DNA from 2 places in the Mesorhizobium sp. M0052 genome. Region 1 is predicted to be linked to the other one. Evidence: riboswitches for the same ligand, from Rfam matches in the RefSeq annotation. Region 1 holds a riboswitch; the other holds the start of a gene.
The links. A riboswitch is a leader RNA that binds a small molecule or an ion and turns the genes downstream of it on or off. The one in region 1 is predicted to bind S-adenosylmethionine.
Positions count from the first base shown of each region.

Region 2: another riboswitch for S-adenosylmethionine. It lies ahead of metX (homoserine O-acetyltransferase MetX); the one in region 1 lies ahead of NKJ77_RS07055 (O-succinylhomoserine sulfhydrylase).

Region 1 is NZ_JAMYUS010000004.1:256,770-260,172, forward strand. Features, by position in the region: gene NKJ77_RS07050 (ceramide glucosyltransferase) at 1-792, shown strand, start outside; gene NKJ77_RS07055 (O-succinylhomoserine sulfhydrylase) at 804-1,994, opposite strand; SAM riboswitch at 2,052-2,129, opposite strand; gene NKJ77_RS07060 (2'-deoxycytidine 5'-triphosphate deaminase) at 2,270-3,364, shown strand.
Region 2 is NZ_JAMYUS010000001.1:70,303-73,705, forward strand. Features, by position in the region: gene metW (methionine biosynthesis protein MetW) at 1-394, opposite strand, end outside; gene metX (homoserine O-acetyltransferase MetX) at 391-1,560, opposite strand; SAM riboswitch at 1,621-1,698, opposite strand; gene hisC (histidinol-phosphate transaminase) at 1,824-2,933, shown strand; gene NKJ77_RS00355 (prephenate/arogenate dehydrogenase family protein) at 2,938-3,403, shown strand, end outside.

The sequences.
Region 1 (3,403 bases):
GTCAAGGGCTGGGAAGCGGCGCGCTATCATTGGGTTATTCTGGCGGATTCCAACGTGCTGATGCCAAGGGATTACGTCCAGCACCTGATGGCGGCCTGGCGGACCAATACCGGGCTTATCTGCTCGACGCCGATCGGCTCTCGGCCGGATGGCTTTTGGGCCGAGGTCGAATGCGCGTTCCTCAACACGCTGCAGGCGCGCTGGCAATATGCCGGCGAGGCGCTCGGTCTCGGCTTTGCCCAGGGCAAGAGCATGCTGTGGAACAAGCCGATGCTCGATACCAATGGCGGTATCCGCGCGCTGGCCGCCGAGATCGCCGAGGATGCTGCTGCAACCAAGCTGGTCAACGGACTGGGCCTGCACGTCAATCTCGTTGCCTCGCCTTTCGAGCAACCACTGGGGCAGCGCCGACTTGCCGACATCTGGTCGCGCCAGGCGCGCTGGGCGCGGTTGCGCCGCGTCACCTTCCCACTGTTTTTCGCACCCGAGATCCTGACCGGCGTCGCCGTGCCGTTGGCGTTGGCGCTGGTGGCGGCCGCAAGTGCCGGCATCAGCCTGCCGGCCACGGTGATGGCCGTGCTGACGGCGGCCTACATTCCCGAATGCGCGCTGGCCGCGGCCAAGGGCTGGCATCTGTCGCTGCGCATGGTCCCGGCGATGATGGTCCGCGACATGATGCTTCCCGCCATCTGGGCGCGCGGCTGGCTGAGCGGCGCCGTCGACTGGCGCGGCAACACCATGACCATCGGCACCAAGACGGCCGAACTGGAAGAGGTTTCGTCGGGAGCGTGACGCCTCGCGGCCTATCCGGCTGCCTTCAGCGCCTGCGCAACGTCCTCCAGCAGATCGTCCGTATCCTCAAGACCGACCGACAGCCTGAGCGTTCCCGGCCCGATGCCAAGCTCGGCGCGAGCTTCGTCGCTGAGGTTCTTGTGCGTGGTGGTCGCCGGATGGGTGATCAGGCTCTTGGCGTCGCCGAGATTGTTGGAGATCAGCACGATGTCGAGCGCGTTCTGCAAGGCGAAGGCCGCCTGCTTGCCGCCCTTGACGTCGAGGCAGATCAGCGTCGATCCGCCCGTCATCTGCTTCTTGACGATGTCGGCCTGCGGGTGGTCGGCGCGGCCGGGATAGATGACGCGGGCGATTTCCGGCCGTCCTGCCAGGAAATCCGCGATCTTGGCCGCGCTTTCCGTCTGCTGGCGCACCCGAACCGGCAGCGTCTCCAGGCCCTTGAGCAGCGTCCAGGCATTGAACGGCGACAGGCTCGGGCCGGTGTGGCGGAAATAGTCGTGCAAATTCTCGTCGATCCATTTCTTGTCCGACAGGATGATGCCGCCGAGACAGCGTCCCTGGCCGTCAATGTGCTTGGTCGCGGAGTAGACGACGATATGGGCGCCGAGCTGCAAGGGCTTCTGCTGCAAGGGCGTGGCAAAGACATTGTCGACGATCAGCCTGGCGCCGATCGAGGTGGCGAGCGCCGCCACCGCTGCGATGTCGACCACTTCCAGCGTCGGATTGGTCGGGCTTTCCAGGAAGAACAGTTTCGTGTTCGGCCGCACCGCCTTTTCCCAGTTGGCGATGTCGGTGCCGTCGACCAGCGTTGCCTCGATGCCGTATTTCGGCGCCAGCGTCTCCACCACCCAGCGGCAGGAGCCGAACAGCGCGCGCGCCGCAACGATATGGTCGCCGGCCTTGGCGCTGCACAGGAGCGCTGCCGTCACCGCCGCCATGCCGGACGCCGTGGCGCGCGCATCTTCGGCACCCTCCAGCGCGCACATGCGCTTTTCGAACATGTCGACGGTAGGGTTGGCGTAGCGCGAATAGATGAAGCCCGGCTCCTCGCCCTTGAAACGGGCTTCCGCGGCCTGCGCCGTTTCATAGACATAGCCCTGGGTGAGATACATCGCTTCCGACGTCTCGCCGAACTGTGAACGCAGTGTTCCCCCGTGCACGAGTGCGGTCTGAGGCTTCCAGTTACGCTTCTTGGTGCTCATCGCTTTTGTTCCAGACACAAAAAAACCGGCCGCGAAAGTCGCAACCGGTCCATATGGCCTTGCGGCCCGACGGTCCTTTAGCGACTTGTTTAACGTGGCTGCAAGCCGACCGGCCAAATCACCACGGGATAACGACCCTTTAGACCTCACCTGCGCTTGCGTCAATTGCCGGCTTCATTAAGAGGTTTGTACCAGGCAGGTTCCGCAATAATATCCAGCGGTTTTGCGGCAAGAACCTGCCACAAAGAGACCGACCTTGGAGCGGAGCCAGCCTTTTGCGGCAGACAGGCATTCTTCCCGATCAGGACATTTCCGCGCTGTTTCAGTCCGGCGCGCTGGAGTCGCCGCGCGCGCTCGATGTCGACCAGGTGCAGCCGGCGAGCCTCGATCTGAGGCTCGGCGACAAGGCTTTTCGCGTGCGCGCCTCCTTCCTGCCGGGTCCCGATCATCTGGTGGCCGACAAGCTTCACCGGCTGAAATTGCATGAGTTCAGTCTCGCCGAGGGCGCGGTGCTGGAAACCGGCTGCGTCTACATCGTGCCGCTGCTCGAAAGCCTGGCGCTGCCCGCAAACGTGTCCGCCTCGGCCAACCCGAAGAGCTCGACAGGCCGGCTCGACATCTTCACCCGGGTGATGACCGATCGCGGCCATGAGTTCGACAAGATCGCCGCCGGCTATCACGGGCCGCTTTATCTTGAAGTCAGTCCGCGCACCTTCCCGATCGTCGTGCGCGCCGGATCGCGACTGTCGCAGATCCGCTTTCGCACCGGAAACGCGCTGTTGTCGGAGGCAGAGCTGAACGAATTGCACCGCGCCGAGATGCTGGTGGCGACCGAGCCGCCCAACATTTCCGGCGGCGGCATTGCGCTGTCGATCGATCTCGACGGCGACCAGAACGGCCTGGTCGGCTATCGCGGCAAGCATCACACCGGCTTGGTCGATGTCGACAAGCGCGCCGCCCAGGATGCCGTCGATTTCTGGGAGCCGCTCTACAAGAGCGGCGCCGGCGAACTGGTGCTCGACCCGGACGAGTTCTACATCCTGGTCAGCCGCGAAGCCGTGCACGTGCCGCCGCTCTACGCCGCCGAGATGACGCCCTTCGATCCGCTGGTTGGCGAATTCCGTGTTCACTATGCCGGCTTCTTCGATCCGGGCTTCGGCCATTCGGCCTCAGGCGGCACCGGCAGCCGGGCGGTGCTCGAAGTGCGCAGCCACGAAGTGCCGTTCATCCTCGACCACGGCCAGATCGTCGGCCGGCTGGTCTACGAACACATGCTGAAGCGGCCGCAGGCGCTTTACGGCACCGATCTCGGCTCGAATTACCAGGCGCAAGGCCTCAAGCTCTCCAAGCATTTCCGCCCCGCCGGCTGAACCTTCGATCACCGTCAGGCAAAATACTTGCCTGCGCTG
Region 2 (3,403 bases), on a different contig from region 1:
CATTGACGAACAGCGACAGCCGCACCCGCCAGTGGCCGAAATTGGGGAAGGAGACGATGGCGCGGTTGCCGATTCGCAGCAGCTCGTCGAGCACCAGCTTCGGGTTGCGGGTCGCCTGCAGCGTCTGAGACAGGACGACGAAGTCAAAACCCTTGTCCGGATAGAATTCGAGGTCGGTATCGGCATCGCCCTGGATGACCGAGAGACCGCGCGCCACGCATTCATTGACGCCGCGCTGTGACAGCTCCAGCCCGCGGCCGTCGACCTGCTTGGTCTCCTGCAGGAGTTCGAGCAGCAGGCCGTCGCCGGAGCCGACATCGAGCACCCGCGACTGCGGCGGTATCAGGTTGGCCACGACTTCGAGGTCGACGCGCTGGCTGCCATTGACGCTCATGAGGCGAGCCCCCTTGCGCGGGCCGCCGAGCCGATGAAGCCCTTGACGGCGGCAAACAGTTCGGGTTCATCGAGCAGGAAGGCATCATGGCCGCGGTCGGTGTCGATCTCGACGAAGGAGACGGAGGCGCCGGCGGCGTTGAGCGCATGCACGATCGAGCGGCTCTCCTCGGTCGGGAACAGCCAGTCCGAGGTGAAGGACACCAGGCAGAAGCGGGTCTTGGTCCCGGCAAAGGCATCTGCCAACCGGCCGCCATGGTCGGCGGCGAGGTCGAAATAATCCATCGAACGGGTCATGTAGAGGTAGGAGTTGGCGTCGAAGCGGTCGACGAATGTCATGCCCTGGTGGCGCAGATAGCTTTCGATCTGGAAATCTGCGTCGAAACCGAAGGTCAGTGCTTCGCGGTCCTGCAGATTGCGGCCGAATTTCCGATGCAGGGCGGCTTCCGACAGATAGGTGATGTGGGCGGCCATGCGCGCCACGGCGAGCCCCTTTTCCGGGCGCTTGCCGTGCTCGAAATATTTGCCGCCATGCCAGTCCGGATCGGCCATGACGGCCTGCCGGCCGACCTCGTGGAAGGCGATGTTCTGCGAGGAATGGCGTGCGCCTGTGGCGATCGGCAGGGCCGAGAAGACGCGCTCGGAATAGCACGATGCCCATTCCAGCACCTGCATGCCGCCCATCGAGCCGCCGAGCACGCAAAACAGCTTTTCGATGCCGAAATGGTCGACCAGCATCAATTGCGCCCGCACCATGTCGCGGATGGTGATGATTGGCAGGTCGAGGCCGTAGGGCTTGCCGGTGGCGGGATTGGTCGAGGCCGGACCGGTGGAGCCGAGGCACCCGCCGATGACGTTGGAGCAGATGACGAAGAAGCGGTTGGTGTCGATGATCTTGCCGGGACCGATCAGCACTTCCCACCAGCCGGGCTTGCCGGTCACCGGATTGGTGTTGGCGACATGCTGGTCGCCGGTCAGCGCGTGGCAGACCAGGATGGCGTTGGTGCGGGCATCGTTGAGGGTGCCATAGGTCTGGTAGGCGATCTGGAACGGCGACAAAAGCGTGCCGGCGTCGAGCTTCAGCGGCTTGTCAGGGCCAAAACGCAACACCGGGCTCGACGGGCTGTCGGCCTCGTTGTTGGTTTTTGTAGCGCGGAGCGCGGCCATGTGACTCTCCTTGCCCGCCGTCAGGCAATAAAAAACCGGCAATGCGATCGCAAAGCCGGTTACGTCACGCAAACGGCCCTTTAGCGAGTTGTTTAACGTGGCTGCAAGCCGACCGGCCAAATCACCACGGAACTGTTGCGTTCTTCTAGAACTCGTGCGGCCCGGCGTCAACGGCCAGCTATGCCCGCCTCTCGACATTCGCGGCTACGGCTTGTATTTCCGCTGCGGCCTCCGGACGGAGGCATTCTGGATGGATTTGCGACATGGACAAGACAGCGGGCAAGGCACGGCCGACGCCCCGCGCGGGCATCATGGACATCGACGCCTATGTACCGGGCAAGAGCACGGCACCTGCCGGCGTCGCCAAGGTCCATAAATTGTCGTCGAACGAGAACCCGCTCGGCCCGTCGCCGAAGGCGATCGAGGCCGCGCGCGAAGTGGCCAGCAAGCTTGATGTCTATCCCGACGGCACCGCCCGCCGGCTGCGCGAGGCGATCGCCGAGGTGCACGGCCTCAACCCGGCAAACATCATCTGCTCCAACGGTTCCGACGAGATACTTGGCCTGCTGGCGCAGACCTATCTTGCGCCAGGCGATGAGGCGATTTTTACCGAACATGCCTTCATGGTCTACAAGATCTACATTCAGTCGGCGGGGGCCAAGCCGGTTGCTGTGAAGGAAACCCAGGAGCGCGCCGACGTCGACGCGATCCTGGCCGCGGTGACGCCGCGGACCAAAATCATCTTCCTCGCCAATCCCAACAATCCGACCGGCACCTATCTGCCTTTCCAGGAGGTCCGCCGCCTGCATTCCACGCTCCCGGGCAACGTGCTTCTGGTGCTGGACGCGGCCTATGCCGAGTACGTCAGGCGCAATGACTATGAGGCAGGTATCGAGCTGGCGGGCAGCGCGCAGAATGTGGTCATGACCCGCACCTTCTCCAAGCTCGGCCTTGGCGGCGCGCGCATCGGCTGGATGTATGGCCCACTGCACATCGTCGATGCCATCAACCGTATCCGCGGCCCTTTCAACGTTAACGCAACAGCGATCGAGGCCGGCATTGCCGCCATCCGCGACCGCGCCCATGTCGAGCGCAGTTCGTTGCACAACGAGACCTGGCTTACCTGGTTGAATGAAGAACTGACGAAGCTTGGGCTGCGCGTGACGCCCAGCGTCGGCAATTTCGTCCTCATCCACTTTCCCGACGACAAGAAGCATTCGGCTGAGGCGGCGGACGATTACCTCACCCAGCGCGGCTATATATTGCGGCGCGTTACCGGCTATGGCTTTCCCAACGCGCTGCGCATGAGCGTCGGCACCGAAGAAGCAAATCGCGGCGTCATCGATGCCCTCACGACATTCCTGAAAAGCTGAAACAATGACAGCACCGATGTTTGAAAAGATCGCGCTGGTCGGCATCGGCCTGATCGGCTCGTCGCTGGCCCGCATCATCCGCCGCGAGGGCCTGGCCCGCCATGTCGCCATCGCGACGCGCAGCCCGGCCACGCTGGCACGGGCGAAGGAGCTCGGTCTTGGCGAGAGCTACACCACCGACGCCAGGGAAGCGGTCCGCAATGCCGACCTGATCATCGTCTCGGTGCCAGTGGGATCGTCGGGCGAGGTGGCGCAAGAGATCGCGCCGGGGCTGAAAAAGGGCGCCATCCTCACCGATGTCGGTTCGACCAAGGCCTCGGTCATTGCGCAAATACAGCCCTATGTACCGGACGGCGTGCACTTTATTCCGGGGCACCCGCTGGCAGGTACGGAGAAATCGGGCCCGGATGCGGGTTTCGCCGACCTGTTCGCAAACCGCTGGTGCATCTTCACGCCGCTGCCGGGAACCG